DNA from 2 places in the Denitrificimonas halotolerans genome. Region 2 is predicted to be linked to the other one. Evidence: riboswitches for the same ligand, from Rfam matches in the RefSeq annotation. Region 2 holds a riboswitch; the other holds the start of a gene.

Region 1 (8,111 bases), on a different contig from region 2:
TGGAGGATGCTGAGCCAGCCATTGAAACTCCAGCTGAACCTGAGCCCGCAGAGCAGAAAACAGCAGCCCCAGCAGCACCGTTGCCAAGCGTGGCTGAAGTGGCTGCAGAAAATGTGATTGAAGAGATACATGTGCCAGATATTGGCTCAGCAGGTAAAGCACGTGTTATTGAAGTGTTGGTCGCTGTTGGTGATGAGATTAGCGAAGACCAATCATTGATCACTTTAGAGTCAGACAAAGCCAGTATGGAAATTCCTTCGCCAGTTAACGGTGAAGTGGTAGAGGTTCTGGTGCGTTTGGATGCTGAAGTGGGCACTGGAGACTTAATTTTTAAAGTTAAAGTTGCACAAAACGCGCCTGTTGCGGCCTCTGTTGTTGCAGAACAAGAGTCCACAAAACCTGAGCCGGCACCGGCAAAACCAAGTCCAGCAGTATCTGTTGCGCCTGAGTCAGCGCCAGTGGGTAAGAAGCGTAAAAAAACCAGCACTGCCCATGCGGGCCCAGCCGTACGTAAATTAGCGCGTGAGTTCGGAGTGGACTTAGGCTTGGTGACAGGTACTGGGCCGCATAAGCGCGTGATGAAAGAAGATCTTCACGCTTATGTCCAAGCAGTATTGAATAAGCAAGCCAACGGTACGCTTGAGCAGGGCAGCGGTATTCCGGCTGTGCCAGAAGTGGACTTCTCACGCTTTGGTGAAATTGAAGAAGTACCTATGACGCGTTTACAGCAAGTAGGTGCTATGAACTTGCATCGTAGTTGGCTCAACGTGCCACATGTGACCCAGTTTGAGTCGGCAGATATTACTGAGCTGGAGGCGTTCCGTGTCGGGCAAAAAGGGGTTGCTGAAAAGGCCGGTGTTAAACTGACGATTTTGCCATTTTTATTAAAGGCCTGTGCACATCTGTTGCAGGAAATGCCAGACTTTAATAGCTCGTTAGCACCTAGTGGCAAAGCATTGATTCGCAAGAAGTATGTGCATCTAGGTTTTGCTGTTGATACACCCGACGGTTTGCTTGTTCCTGTAATTCGAGATGTTGATCAGAAGAGCCTATTGCAATTGGCCGGAGAAGCTGCGGAACTGGCTGACAAGGCGCGTAATAAAAAATTACGTGCTGAAGATATGCAAGGTGCTTGTTTTACTATTTCTAGTTTGGGGCATATTGGTGGTACTGGCTTTACGCCGATTGTGAATACACCTGAGGTGGCTATTTTAGGTGTATCCCGCGCTACCATGCAGCCGGTTTGGAATGGTGAAAGCTTTGATCCACGCTTAATGTTGCCGTTGTCCTTATCTTACGATCACCGTGCGATTAATGGTGCAGCTGCAGCACAGTTCACGCGACGACTTAGTGAATTGCTAGCAGAAATACGCGGTTTACTTCTGTAAAACCGATTATCCCAATTAACACCCCGCTCAGGCATATTGCTTGGCGGGGTGTTTTTTATTGTTGAGTGAAGTTTAATTGACGCCAAGCTTCGTAGACAGCAATAGCCACAGTATTAGATAGGTTCAGACTGCGTGAGCCTTCACGCATAGGCAAACGTAATCGTTGTTCTGGTGCTATGCTGTTGCGCACATCATCTGGCAGTCCGCGAGTTTCTGGGCCGAAAATAAAAGCATCACCATCTTGGTATGTAACTTCTGCATAATTACGTGAGCCTTTTGTGGTGAAAGCAAATAAGCGCGGTTGATTAAGGGCATCTAAGCACGCTTGCAAGTTCGCGTAGCGTTGTACATTGGCAAACTCTTGGTAGTCCATCCCCGCACGGCGTAGTCGTTTATCATCAAAGACAAAGCCTAAAGGTTCAATTAAATGTAGATTGCAACCGACATTAGCGCAAAGACGGATAATATTGCCGGTATTGGGTGGGATTTCTGGTTCAAAGAGGATGACGTGAAGCATGCTGAATCCTGATAAGAAAATAAACAACAATTCTACATTGGAATTGTTGTTTAAGAGACACTGAGCATACCTATCGTTAGGGTATTCATGAAGCACACCAGTCGGTGGTGGCGGTATGCTAAGGCTGCATACTAAGGGTTGGTGACTAAGCTTATCTATGTGGTTGTGTAAAAACATTTGGGCAAGTTGTGCTATTGCCTACAGGCTTACTATGAATACGAGGTTAAGGCTTTATAATCATTGTAATTTATCGAGGAGTAGAACATGGCGAACCTTTTACTTGAGCAGTTGACTGAAGAGATTAAAGCTAATGTGCGTATTGCATTGGCAGAAGATATAGGCTCTGGTGATATTACTGCGCAGCTGATTCCTGCTGATCAGCAGGCCAGTGCCCGAGTGATTACTCGTGAGCCGGCAGTGATCAGTGGAGTCGCTTGGGTCAATGAAGTGTTTCGTCAAGTAGATAATAAGGTTAAGGTCAACTGGTTGGTGTCTGATGGCCAGCGTGTTGAGGCTAATGATGTGTTGTTTGAGCTCGAAGGGAAAGCGCGCTCCTTATTAAGTGGCGAGCGAGCAGCGTTAAACTTTTTACAGAGCTTATCGGCTGTAGCTACGCGTAGCCAGTACTTTGCCGACATGGTCGAAGGGACTGGGGTGAAATTGTTAGACACCCGTAAAACTTTGCCAGGTTTGCGCTTAGCACAAAAATACGCGGTGACGTGCGGTGGTTGCCATAACCACCGTATAGGTTTGTATGATGCATTTTTAATCAAAGAAAATCACATTGCTGCCTGTGGTGGTGTTGCAGCAACAGTGAAGGCTGCGCACCGTATTGCACCTGGTAAACCGGTTGAGGTGGAAGTGGAGAATCTTGACGAGTTGCGTGAAGCGCTGGCTGCTGGCGCAGATATTATCATGCTAGATGAGCTGAGTTTGGAGGATATGCGCACTGCAGTAAAGCTTGCAGCGTCCAAGGTAAAGTTGGAAGCTTCAGGCGGAGTCAATGAGCAAAGTATCCGTGCGATTGCTGAAACGGGTGTGGACTATATTTCGTTGGGTACTTTGACTAAAGATATTAAAGCCATCGATCTTTCGATGCGTTTAAGTCTTTAAGTATTATAGGTTTAAAAGGCTGCCCTGTTCTCTGCAGGGCAGTTTGATCTTTAGCGGCGCCGTAAATTCGCTTCAATAGCTTGATCTAAGTCAGGCGGCAAGAAATCTGTATCTGGATTGTAATCAGGATTTAAGTAAGTAGATAAGGCTTGCAAGTTGTCAGGGCTGAGAATGCCTGCGGTTTGCTGTAAACGAAGATTATTTAAGATGTAGTCATAGCGCGCATTGTTGTAATTACGTACTGCTGCATATAGATAGCGTTGTGCGTCTAACACATCAACAATATTGCGTGTGCCCACTTCATAACCAATTTGTGTGGCTTCTACTGCGCTTTGGCTAGAAATAATTGCTTGTTTGAGTGCTTGTACCTGCTCTACATCGGTATTCACCGCGCGATGAAAATTACGTGCATTTTGTACTGTTTGGCGGCGTAAGCTTTCACGCATTTGCTCAGTTTGATCTAAGCGGTAAACGCCTTCACGCACTTGGGAGCTAGTCATCCCCCCCGTGTACAATGGAATGTTGAGTTGAATGCCAATACTGCTTTGTTCTGCTTTGCCATTATAGAGTCTAGCATTTGGGCTGTTGACGAATCCTAGAGGATCATTGTCCCCTTTTTTATATTGAGCAATTGCATCAACCGTTGGGGCATGGCCCGACTTACGTTGTTTGACGCTATCTTGTGCTGCTTGTACTGCGTAGTTAATGGCTTGCAGTTGCAGATTCTGCTCGGTAGCTGTATTAACCCAAGCCGTGGCATCGTTAGGTTGTGGGGGGAGTACAGGTAAGCTGTGCTTCACACCTTCTAGCGCGGCGAAGTCCATATTGGTCAGGGTGTTTACTGCTTGAAAAGCATCACTGACCATGCGTTCAGCGACCATGCGGTTGGCGCGCGCAGCATCATATGCCGCTTGGGCTTGTAGTACATCAGTTTTGTCAGATAAACCAACATCGAAGCGCTCGCTGGCTAAATCATATTGACGTTTAAAAGCTTTCTCTTCCGCGCGACTTGCGGCTAAGTTGTCTTGAGCGCGCAGCACAGAGAAATACACTTCTGAACTTTGCAGAATTAAATGCTGTTCAATAGCAGACAATTCAAGAGCAGACTGTTTGTTGCTTGACTGAGCTGCTTGGAGTTGGTACCAGCGCTCTAGTCGAAATAAGGGTTGGCTGAGAGTTGCTTGATAAACTAGGCCGCTGCGTGAAGCGGCCGTGGAGCCCATAGATGTGTCAACTTTGCTTCGGCTGTTGGTGTTGCTAGCACCTGCACCTAATTGTGGTAGTAAGCCAGCACGCGCCTGTGGTACACGTTCGCTTTGCGCTAAGTAGTCGGCGCGTGCTGCCGCCAAGTCTGCATTGTTTTCAACAGCCAGTTGATAGACTTCAAGCAGGTTCACTTTGTTTTGAGTATTTGCTGCTGCATAGGCAGAGGTTGAACCCAAAACTGTAGCTATAACAAAAGTAAGCGACAGAAGACGCATCGTTAATATCCTAGATTGCATAAATATAAATAATTTTAAGGCTACGGCCAGTTATTGAGCGGGTCAAGCAGGTCGTTATGAAAGAAAATAATATATGCTTATAGAGTAACACTGACTTTAGTTTACTTGCAGTTTAGATGAAGTGCTGAGTAGACTGCCTATTGATTCTTGTCGGGGTGCTCTGCAGAGAGCTGAGATCGGTTAATCCGGGTCCCGTTGAACCTGATCGAGTTAATACTCGCGTAGGAAACAAGATAAGCTTGCCGTAAGGTAGGCCTGCCTATGTCCGCTGGTTCCCCCGACGCTTTTATTGTGTTTTTTGGAGAACCAAACGCATGACGCACACCGCTTCAGAGTACCTCAGTAATACAGCCCAAGTAGATCAGCAGTCGATCCAACCTTTTCCCAATTCGCGTAAAGTTTATGTGCAAGGGTCACGCCCTGATATTCGGGTGCCGATGCGTGAAATCAGCTTAACTCCGACCCATACCGATGAGGGCCTTGAACAGCATGCGCCAGTATTAGTGTATGACACCTCAGGACCTTACACCGACCCCAGTATTAGTATTGATGTACGTAAAGGTTTGCCTGCAGTACGCAGTGCATGGATTGAAGAGCGCAATGACACTGAGCTGCTGTCTGGACTCAGTTCTGAGTATGGTCAAGAGCGTTTAAATGATCCTGAATTAACTAAAATGCGTTTTGCTGAGATTCGGAATCCTCGACGTGCTAAAGCAGGTAAAAATGTTACGCAAATGCACTATGCGCGTCAGGGCATCATTACCCCGGAAATGGAGTTTGTAGCAATTCGAGAGAATATGAAGCTTGAAAAGGCACGTGAAGCGGGATTGCTTGATAATCAGCATCCTGGGCAAAGCTTTGGGGCGAGTATTCCTAATGTTATTACGCCGGAGTTTGTTCGGTCAGAAATTGCTCGTGGTCGTGCCATTATTCCAGCCAACATCAATCATCCTGAGTTAGAACCCATGATTCTTGGGCGTAATTTTTTAGTGAAAATCAACGGTAATATTGGCAATAGCGCTTTGGGATCGTCCATTGAAGAAGAGGTTGCCAAGCTCACCTGGGGGATTCGATGGGGATCAGATACCATCATGGATTTGTCCACAGGTAAAAACATACATGAAACTCGTGAGTGGATTATTCGTAACTCGCCGGTTCCAGTTGGCACTGTACCAATTTATCAGGCCTTAGAAAAAGTTGATGGGATTGCGGAAAATTTAACCTGGGAAATTTTCCGAGACACCTTAATTGAGCAAGCAGAGCAGGGTGTGGATTATTTTACGATTCATGCCGGAGTATTGTTGCGCTATGTGCCACTGACCGCTAAACGTGTTACAGGAATTGTCTCCCGAGGTGGTTCTATTATGGCCAAGTGGTGTTTAGCGCATCATAAAGAGAACTTTCTTTATACGCACTTTGAAGAGATCTGCGAGATCATGAAAGCTTATGATGTGAGCTTTTCTTTAGGTGATGGTTTGCGTCCAGGGTCAGTAGCTGATGCCAATGATGCAGCGCAATTTGCTGAGTTGGAGACATTGGGGGAGTTGACGAAAATTGCTTGGAAACATGATGTGCAGTGTTTTATTGAGGGTCCAGGGCATGTGCCTATGCACTTAATTAAGGAAAATATGGACAAGCAACTGGAGTGTTGTGATGAGGCCCCTTTTTACACTTTAGGACCACTAACCACTGATATTGCACCAGGCTATGATCATATTACTTCAGGTATTGGTGCGGCGATGATTGCTTGGTATGGCTGTGCGATGTTGTGCTATGTCACACCTAAAGAGCACTTAGGTTTGCCGAATAAGGATGACGTGAAAACAGGAATTATCACTTATAAAATAGCTGCTCATGCTGCTGATTTAGCAAAGGGGCATCCAGGGGCTCAGTTGCGTGATGATGCTTTAAGCAAGGCGCGTTTTGAATTTCGTTGGGAGGATCAATTCAATTTAGGTTTAGATCCCGATACAGCGCGTGCATTCCATGATGAAACCTTGCCTAAAGAATCGGCTAAAGTAGCGCATTTTTGCTCTATGTGTGGCCCGAAATTCTGTTCTATGAAAATTACCCAGGAGGTACGTCAGTACGCGAAGGATAATGGTTTAACAGATGAGCAACGGGCTATTGAAGCAGGCTTTAAAGAGCAGGCCTCACGTTTTCGTGAAGAAGGGTCTATTATTTATAAGCAGGTTTAAACACTTAGAAGGTTATTAAGGTGGCCATAATGGCCACCTTTTTTATGAGAGGTATGTATGTTAAAGCGCGCAATGAACGGTGCTGATGATGTTGAAATTGAACGACGAGAGCGTTGTTTTCAAGGATTTTACCAGTTGGATCGTGTGGAATTAAAACATCGCTTATTTTCTGGGCAGATGGGGCCGCGTATTTGCCGTGAATTGTTTGTCCGACCTGATGCAGTTTGTGTTTTGCCATATGACCCTCAGACCGACTCAGTGGTGCTTGTTGAGCAGTTTCGTATCGGTGCGCTAGATAAAAGCGCGGAGCCTTGGTTGTTAGAAATTGTTGCTGGTTTAATTGATACCGATGAGATGCTGGAAGATGTTGCACGCCGAGAAGCCATTGAAGAAGCTAATTTAGAGCTGCACGAGTTGATTCCTGTTACGAGTTATTACCCATCACCTGGTGGATCAGACGAGCGTGTCTATCTATATGTGGGGCGTTGCTCAACTGAGGGTGTAGGTGGAGTGTTTGGTGTGCCGGAGGAAGGGGAGGATATTCGTGTACACGTCTGGCCGTTAGAAGATGCACTTGCTGCAGTACAAAATGGGCGTATTGATAATGCCGCAAGTATCATTGCCTTGCAGTGGTTAGCGTTGAATAAGCAACAGATTAGAGCAGACTGGCTGGCACTTTAATATGGGCTTGGCTGCATCCTAGTAGAGGCAGCCAAGGGTTTAGATTAGAGACCAGGTAAACGGCTGCGGATTTGTTTAATTAAATTATCTAAGGTAGCCGCATCGTGAGTGTCAACTCTGTAGCTTTGCGTAACTTCAGTAGGAGTGAGAGGTTCTAAATGTTGACGCTGTGCCAAAATGACTTCCTCTGTAGCATCTGAGGGGTCTAGGCCTTCTGCTTGGCGTTGCTTGAGCCAGATTGAAATCACTTCATCTGGCGCTTGGCAATCAAGAATCAAGAAAGGTGCACCTGTTTTCTCTGCAATTTTCCATGCATCTTGGCGTTGTTCTTCTTTCAGATAAGTGGCATCAATTACTACTGGAAATCCTGCAAGAAGTGCGGTTTCGGCAAGATCATGAAGGCGTTGATAGGTTGCTGCACTAGCATTTGGGTTATAGATCCCTCCGCCTAAGATATTTTGAGCACTGGCATCTTGCTCACCAAATAAACGCTTACGCTCAAAATCAGAACGAAAGCGTAAAGCGCCTAAAGCTTCTACTAAACGCATTGCTACGGTGCTTTTGCCTACGGCGGAAATGCCATGAGTAATAGCGAGTAGTCGTGAGGGAATGGCACTGTAGCTTTCCGCGAGGTTGGCGTAGCTACGATATTGACGAACAATTACAGCGCGTTGTACAGGGTCATCTTCTTGGTCTAGACGAAATAAGTTAA
Region 2 (8,111 bases):
CGCTAAATCTATTCAACTCTGTGTCTGCGCAAGATACTCTAAAAACGGCTCACGCCAAGGTGCTTGCTTTGGCAGCGCAACAAAAAACGGGTTTAAGTAACCGACTTGTGCAGCATAGGTCAACACTTGACCTTGTAAGTTTAAAACCTCGCCGCCAGCGCCCTCTAATACAGCTTGTGCGGCAGCAGTATCCCATTGAGAGGTTGGAGCCAAACGCGGATAAAAATCTGCAGCACCTTCGGCCATCTGGCAAAATTTGAGTGAACTTCCGACATTAACAAGCTGCAGCGCTGGTACATTATGCGCCAAGTGATCGAGTAGAGCTTCCTGCGCTGGACTCGTATGACGGCGACTGGCCACCACCACTAATTCATCGTATGACGCCCTACGCATATGTAGATGACGTGTATTACCATCTTTATCACGGCAATATGCACCAAAGGCAGCACCCCCATAATAAATCTCACCAGTAACAGGCACTCCCACCACACCAAAAACCACATTTCCTTGCTCGATCAACGCCACATTAACAGTATATTCAGCGGTACCACTGATAAATTCTTTGGTGCCGTCTAGTGGATCCACTAGCCACCAACGCTGCCACTGCTGACGCTCTGCCAATGGGATCTCACAATCCTCCTCTGACAAAACAAAAATATTCGCATCCAACTCAGACAAGCCCGCCGCCAACACTCGATGCGCAGCCATATCGGCTGCAGTTACTGGGGAGTCATCCTCTTTAATATCCACTGCAACATCTGCTTGCCAATAAGCCAAAGTAGCTTGTCCAGCTGCGTCCACTAACGCCAAGACAGGCTCAACTAAAGGGTGCATCATGCTTTTAATTCTCCACGCTGCAAGAGTAAATCACGTACGACATACATAGCAGCTAATGCACGGCCTTCAGAAAACTGTGGATGTTCTAATAGTCCTAACAAGTTCCGTATGCTCGTTGTTTCAACCCGCATAGGCTCAGGCTCATCCCCTTCTAAACGTGATGGATATAAGTCACGTGCCAACACCACATGAATACGTTGGCTCATATACCCTGGTGATAGACTTAATTCGGTAATCAGTTCCAATGAGCGCGCAGCAAGGCCTGCTTCCTCTTGTAACTCTCGATTGGCTGCTTGCAGAGCATCCTCGCCAGGATCAATTAAACCTTTCGGCAGTGATAACTCATAAGACTCAGTCCCTGCGCAGTACTCTTCAACTAATACGACATGTTCTTCATCGTGCATTGCGACAATCATGACTGCACCTAAACCACCGGCCTTACCACGCAAACGCTCGTAAGTGCGCTCTACACCATTGCTAAAACGCAGTTGTAATTGCTCAACACGAAAAATACGACTACGCGCCACTTCTTCAGTGGACAAAATGACTGGCTTATCTCGCATAACAAAACTCCAAATACTTATACGGGTATCATAGCGCGCTTGAACACACAGTTTTAGAGAGAATGAGCGATGCCGCAGCTACCGTGGGACAAAATTGATACCGTTTTATTAGATATGGACGGTACTTTACTGGACTTACACTTCGACAATGTCTTTTGGCTCGATTATATGCCGCAATATTATGCAGATAAAAACGGTATCTCGCGCGCAGCTGCTGATGCCTATATCAGACCACTACTGGCTTCTTATACTGGCCAGATTCAATGGTACTGTGTCGATTTTTGGACTGAAAAACTCGAGTTACCTATTCGTCAAATGAAACAAAATACTGCGCATTTAATCAACTTACGCGCAAATTCTGATCAGTTTTTACAGGCACTGCAAAAAGCCGGTAAACGCTGTATTTTAATCACCAATGCCCATCGCGCCTCTTTAGACATCAAACTTAAAAAAGTTCATTTAGAGCCATTCCTAGACGTCATCATTAGCTCGCACGACTACGGCTACCCAAAAGAAGACCAACGTTTTTGGGAGTGTTTAAGCCAAGCAGTGGACTTCCAGCCTGAACGCAGTTTATTTATTGATGACAGCCTTCCTGTGCTGCGAAGTGCTCAGCGCTATGGCATTGGTTATTTACGTGCAGTATTGCAGCCCGATAGCCAAGGACCAGAGAAAGATTGTGCAGAATTTACTCCATCCATGGACTTGAATGATCTTGTCAGTGACTTACCTTCAACGCACTAATAAGGTCCAACTGAAGCAAGCTAGACCCAAATATTGGTTGAGTCTAGTTTGCTTAAAAGCCAAACAAGTATTCTGATTTTAAAACACCATTTAATTGACCAAAATCTAAAGCAAGTTGTATTTCACCTTCCGCATACGGCCCTAAGACATAGGGTGGGTAACTAAAGGTGATACCGTGTTCATGGAAAAAAAAGTTATCAGTCAACAGTACTTCAGCTTGTTCCTCTACACTATTCCCAATCCAACTTTGCGCATAATCAGGATATTCATATCGATAGACCTCTCGCAGCATACCTACCAAGGTGTAATGCACACTGTCTTCCAAAATATCCGCTAATAGCAATTGCTTCTTATCTTTTAAGTCATATAAAAAATACCGCGTCCCATGCATACCATGAGCTCCGCCACTGTACATATAAGAGAACTGCTTAAAACTGGCTAAATGGTACCGCTGAGCAATAAACCTTAAGCTGTCAGAATGCTCATAGGCAATAAAAGCCGAAGCATCCTCTCCACGCACCTCTGCAATATCATCAATACTAGATTTCAGCCAGTCTGTACTTTGCTGCTGTAACAATTTTATGTGCGCATCCAATTCCATCACATCGCTTACTTCAGTCAAATGCAGCTTTGCCAACAACTGTTGATCCAACCAAGCAAGGCCAGTGATTTCTGCCTGAAGTTTGATTTCTGCACAAGAGGAATTTTCTGATTCATCAAAACATTGATGTAACTCTGAAACCTCCACAATCTTAGGTGCAATCAATGGCACCTTCTGTTCAACATCTACTGCCGCCAGCACTCCTAACGACACACTGCTCAATAAAGCACCACTGATCATTCTCTGTATAAGTCTTTGCATCACATGACATCTCTTTTCTGCAGAACAATACCGCACAATTAATGATTAATAATGATTAGGACGGGCCAAGCCTAAATGTTCGCGCAAAGTACTGCCTTCATACTCAGTACGAAATAAACCACGACGTTGCAGCTCGGGAATCACTTGCTCAACAAAATCCTCAATGCCTTCAGGTAACGATGGTGGCATTAAATTAAAGCCATCGGCTCCCTCATTGCGAAACCATTTTTCCATCTTATCAGCAATGTGTTCAGGAGTACCTACCATGGTGCAATGACCGCCACCTGCTGCTAAACGGCCTAGTAACTGACGTACTGTGGGGCTTTCTGTCTCAATAATGCGCAAAATAGTGCTGTAACGTCCTTGTGGACCTTTAAACTCAGATAATGGAGGCAATTGAGGAACAGGCGCATCCAACTCCCAAGTCATACAGTCCTGCTCCGTAAACACACTCAACTGACGTAAAGAAGCGTCCACTGGCAACAACTCATCCAACTCACGTTGTTTCGCCCGCGCCTCTTCCTCTGTTGCAGCTACATAGGTCACTAAACCAGGCATAATCGGCACCTCAGCGTTACGTCCAGAAGCTTTCACCCGCTGCTTAATGTCTCGATAATAACTTTGAGCAGCAGGTAAATCGTAAGCTACCGCATAAATCGCTTCGGCACATTGCGCCGCCAAAGTACGGCCTTGTTCCGAAGCACCTGCTTGAAAAAGTACTGGATGTCCTTGCACTGGGCGCGGGATATTCAATGGCCCATCCACTAAAAAGAACTCTCCCTCATGGTTAATCGGCTGTACTTTATCTGGGTTAGCATAATGTCCCTGGCGATCAAACTCTACAGCATCATCTTGCCAAGAATCCCACAACCCTAACACTGTTTTGACAAATTCTTCTGCACGACGATAACGCTCAGCATGAGGTGGCATCGTTTGATAGCCATGGTTACGCGCTTCCACATCAAACATCGAAGTAACCACATTCCAACCAATCCGGCCTTTACTGATATGGTCTAACGATGCAACCAAACGCGCCGCATGAAATGGCGTGTAAAAAGTACTGGAGACCGTACTGATAAACCCGATTTTTTCTGTAGCACGACTCATTGCAGCTACAGCAGTCAGCGGTTCTAAAAACCAAGGACTCCCATCAGAAACATTCCCCACCGAAGCACCATCTGCAAAAAATACCGCATCTAGCTTGCCACGCTCAGCAATTTGCGCTAAACGCTCGTAGTAAGCGATATCACCCAATTGCTCAACCATAGAGTCAGGATGGCGCCAAGCCGCTTTATGATGACCACAACCCATAATAAACAAATTAATATGCATCATGCGTTGCTGTTTTTGTTCAGTACTCATCAGTTTTTCACCAAGCCACCATCAACAATGAGGTTCTGCCCTGTAACCGCACGCGCCCAAGGCGAAGCAAAAAATAAAATAGCATCGGCAAACTCTGCTGGAGTAGTAACACGACGCAGCGGTGTATTCTGTGCAATGTATTCAAATACAGCCTCAGGAGTTGCAGCAGAAGCATCTGTGGTACGCAATAAACCACCAGATACCATATTCACCGTTACATTATCGGGACCCAGATCTTGAGATAAAGTACGAGTCAATGACAACAAGGCAGCCTTACCTGCGGTGTAATCATGATAAGGCACCACAGGGTTTTGAAATAAATTAGTGCCGATATTCACAATACGACCAAAACCAGCTTCGCGCATACCCGCCAAGGCAGCTTGCGTTGTATTGAGCGCACCACCAACCACACCCTCAAACTGCTGATTTAAATGTGCAAGAGTTAAAGCTTCAACACTTGGCCGTGCGTCACCATTAAAAGAAAAACTGGGTAAAGCATTGTTGATCACGGTGGTGACTGGCATACCAAAATGCTCACGTGCCCGCATAAACATCGCTTGTACCGCTTCTTTGTCGGTGACATCCGCTTGAATCGCTAACAGCTGATCTGGCGCTTCGTTGGCCAATTTTTGTGCTGCCTCAGCACTGTTGCAATAATTGATCACTACTCGTGCACCTTCACGCAAAAAGGCACGCACCAAATGCGCCCCTAAACCACGTGCTGCACCAGTAATCAGCACCAGCTGTTGATCAAGACGGGTAAAATTTTGCATTAGACACCTCAAAAAAGAGGCGAAGGTATGTATAGACAGACTGGAACTTAACCTGCGACAGACATCCCTTCGCCAGTATGAACTGGATCAGGTTCAACGGGTATACTCTCAGCCCCAAAAGAAGGACACCCCGTGCCGAGCGAAAACCATAGCACACATCCCCTATGAAACTATAGACAGCGACACCGAGCAGCACAGGGAGTAACAGATAAAATTGACAATCACCCACAAGCTTTTTAGTCTGTATGCCATCCAAGGGGCGCCACATCACGGCTGAGACTCTGCAACTGCGCAGTAACCCTTTGAACCTGATCTGGGTAATGCCAGCGAAGGGATGGAGAATGCTAATCATAGCCTTGCCTTTGCGCACCTTTCATTTCTTTGCTGTCGTACCTGTTCTACGCCACAGAGGCGTATATACGAATGCCGAATGGCAAGGAAACCACCCATGTTAAGTACTTCAACTGCTGTAGTGTGGCTCACTGCATTCGCCATACTTTTTGCTGTTCCGGGCTTGCTCTACGCACGCCAAGCGCAAGATAAGCTGGATGACTTTCTAGTTGCCCGTAACAGCCAAAACAGCACCGCAACACTGCTCACCTTATTAGCTACCACCTTGGGCACTTGGATTTTATTTGGTCCAGCGCAAGCCGCAACGTGGGGTGGGATTGGCGCTGTGACTGGTTATGCACTAGGAGCTTTGGTACCCCGCTTAATCATGATTCCTCTAGGCAATCGCATTCGCACCTTGATGCCTGAAGGTCATGCCTTGACTGAGTTTGTCCTAGGCCGATACGGACGTGTCATGTATGCTTTCGTACTGATCATTATGATGTTCTATATGTTTATCAGCCTCACTGCTGGGCTCACCGCGATTGCTAAAATGGTGTCATTACTGGCCCCAGTGCCTTTGTGGCTGACCGCTAGCATTGTTATGGCAGCAACTCTGCTCTATACCCTCTACGGTGGTTTGCGTGTCACTATTTTTACCGACCGCTTACAGATGCTAGTTATCATTCCATTTTTAATTGTACTCGTTTCTTTTGGCTGGCACGCCACTGGGGGGATCGCTCCTGCGCTACAAGGTCTACAAGATAAAGCCCCACAGCTCTTAAATCCTTGGGACCTCAACGGCCTAAAATCTGGCCTTACATTCTTTATCGCCGTGGTTCTCACTGGGCTCTTTTACCAAGGCACTTGGCAACGTGTTTTCGCCGCACGCAATAATAAAGTCATTCGTAACGGCTTTATTCTTAGTGGTGCACTCAGTTTCCCCATTATTTTTATTATGGGCTTATTTGGCTTAGCCTTTGTCGGTTTAGGCTTACCTGGAGACGGCTCAGTCGCGTTATTTAGTGTCCTATTAGCAGATGCTCCAACTTGGTTTGCTATTGGCCTGTTACCCTTTGGCTTGGCCTTAATCATGAGCAGTGCCGACTCTACTATTAGTGGTCTTTCCAGTATTTTCGTAGTGGATATGCACCGTTTATTACCGCAACTCAGTGGACAAAAACTGCTCTTAATTTCACGCTGGCTGATTATTTTATTGTCTGTACCTGTCTTACTCGTCGCTGCGCAGGGTTATAGCATTCTGTACTTATTTTTATTAGCAGACTTACTCTGCTGTGCTGCAGCTTTCCCTGTGTTCTTTGGTTTCTATAGCGAGCGCTACCAAAGCTATAACGCTGTGCTGAGCACTTTAGCTGGATTAATCGCAGGCCTGTTGGTGTTCCCAGCGCCAGGGGAACCAACCACCTACTTATTGGAATCTTTCCTTTTAGCCTCCTTGGTGCCCGTCATTATTTCGCTGATTTTGCTGCTATTGCCAAGCAGTAGTCGCTTTGACTTCTCTGCATTGGCTAAGCGAGTACGACACTTACAAGGCTAAAAGTCCACTGCAATCTAAACGCTAACATATGTCGGTGCTTAGATTGCAGTGCATATTAAACACTGATTCACACTTTTGGATCAGCTGTAGGGGCATCTGTTGTTGCTTGTGCCACCACATGCGCACCGGCTCGACGCCCAGAGAAGAAACAATCTGCAGCAGACAAACCACTGATATACAAATGCGATGGTAAACCCAAAGCTGCGCGACCAGCAGCATATAAACCCTGTATAGGACTGCCATCTTCTCGCAGGACTTCCCCTGTATCTTCATCCACTATCAAGCCTCCCACAGTCATCGTCGATAGCGGTAAAAGTTTGCTTTTCGCCCCAACATCAATGGCATAAAACGGCCCATCCACAATGCTATGCATGTCACTTTGATCTTTACCAAAAGGGTCATCCTGCCAACCCGCCGCAGTGTGGTTATAACGCTTTACTGTCTCACGTAAAGTATGTGGATCAAAGCCGCACTTTGCGGCTAACTGATCCAAAGTCCGCGCTTTCTTAGCAAAGAGTAAAGCCAATTTCCCCGGCTGCCGTTGAAACGGCAACATGTCATCTTTACGTAATTGTTGTTGAGCTTTACGGTACAGGTTTTTATCTAAAATCAACCACCCCACACCTTGCTGCTCTTCACCGAGTACCTGCCCTACAGCAGCACCATACAACGCCTCGTTAACATAACGCTCCCCCTGAGCATTCACCAACATTCCCGCAGAAAATGCTTGTGGCGGATTCAAAAAGCGCCAACTGCTGATGCGCTGTAAGCGATCCACAGCTCCACCGACACTCTGACCTAAGCGAATCCCACTACCGTTATCGCCCGGAGCCCCCATCGCCATACTAGCACTATAGCCAGGCGCATAATGCTGCACCATAGGACGGTTCTGAATAAAACCACCGGTACTCAGACACACTCCATGACGGGCACGAATACGACGAACAATGCTATGTGCAGACTTTATTTCATCAGCCCGCTTCCAATAACGTTCAGCAATACCATTCGTAATATTAAAACCTGGAAAACTGCTCGGCAGCATCATTTGCCACTTGGTCGCCAACGCCATCAACCTACGGCAC

What was found. A riboswitch is a leader RNA that binds a small molecule or an ion and turns the genes downstream of it on or off. The one in region 2 is predicted to bind thiamine pyrophosphate.
Region 1: another riboswitch for thiamine pyrophosphate. It lies ahead of thiC (phosphomethylpyrimidine synthase ThiC); the one in region 2 lies ahead of TOI97_RS02235 (sodium:solute symporter family transporter).

What each region holds. Positions count from the first base shown of each region.
Region 1 covers NZ_JAXIVU010000026.1:9,375-17,485, reverse strand. Annotated here, with positions in the region: gene aceF (dihydrolipoyllysine-residue acetyltransferase) at 1-1,388, shown strand, start outside; gene trmL (tRNA (uridine(34)/cytosine(34)/5-carboxymethylaminomethyluridine(34)-2'-O)-methyltransferase TrmL) at 1,444-1,905, opposite strand; gene nadC (carboxylating nicotinate-nucleotide diphosphorylase) at 2,170-3,018, shown strand; gene TOI97_RS12345 (TolC family outer membrane protein) at 3,069-4,499, opposite strand; TPP riboswitch at 4,662-4,765, shown strand; gene thiC (phosphomethylpyrimidine synthase ThiC) at 4,835-6,718, shown strand; gene TOI97_RS12335 (NUDIX domain-containing protein) at 6,776-7,399, shown strand; gene TOI97_RS12330 (bifunctional aminoglycoside phosphotransferase/ATP-binding protein) at 7,444-8,111, opposite strand, start outside.
Region 2 covers NZ_JAXIVU010000002.1:79,951-88,061, reverse strand. Annotated here, with positions in the region: gene cysQ (3'(2'),5'-bisphosphate nucleotidase CysQ) at 13-837, opposite strand; gene nudE (ADP compounds hydrolase NudE) at 834-1,400, opposite strand; gene yrfG (GMP/IMP nucleotidase) at 1,470-2,144, shown strand; gene TOI97_RS02250 (DUF3298 and DUF4163 domain-containing protein) at 2,197-3,006, opposite strand; gene TOI97_RS02245 (LLM class flavin-dependent oxidoreductase) at 3,052-4,368, opposite strand; gene TOI97_RS02240 (3-oxoacyl-ACP reductase) at 4,368-5,141, opposite strand; TPP riboswitch at 5,189-5,284, opposite strand; TPP riboswitch at 5,387-5,493, shown strand; gene TOI97_RS02235 (sodium:solute symporter family transporter) at 5,590-7,029, shown strand; gene TOI97_RS02230 (FAD-binding protein) at 7,097-8,111, opposite strand, start outside.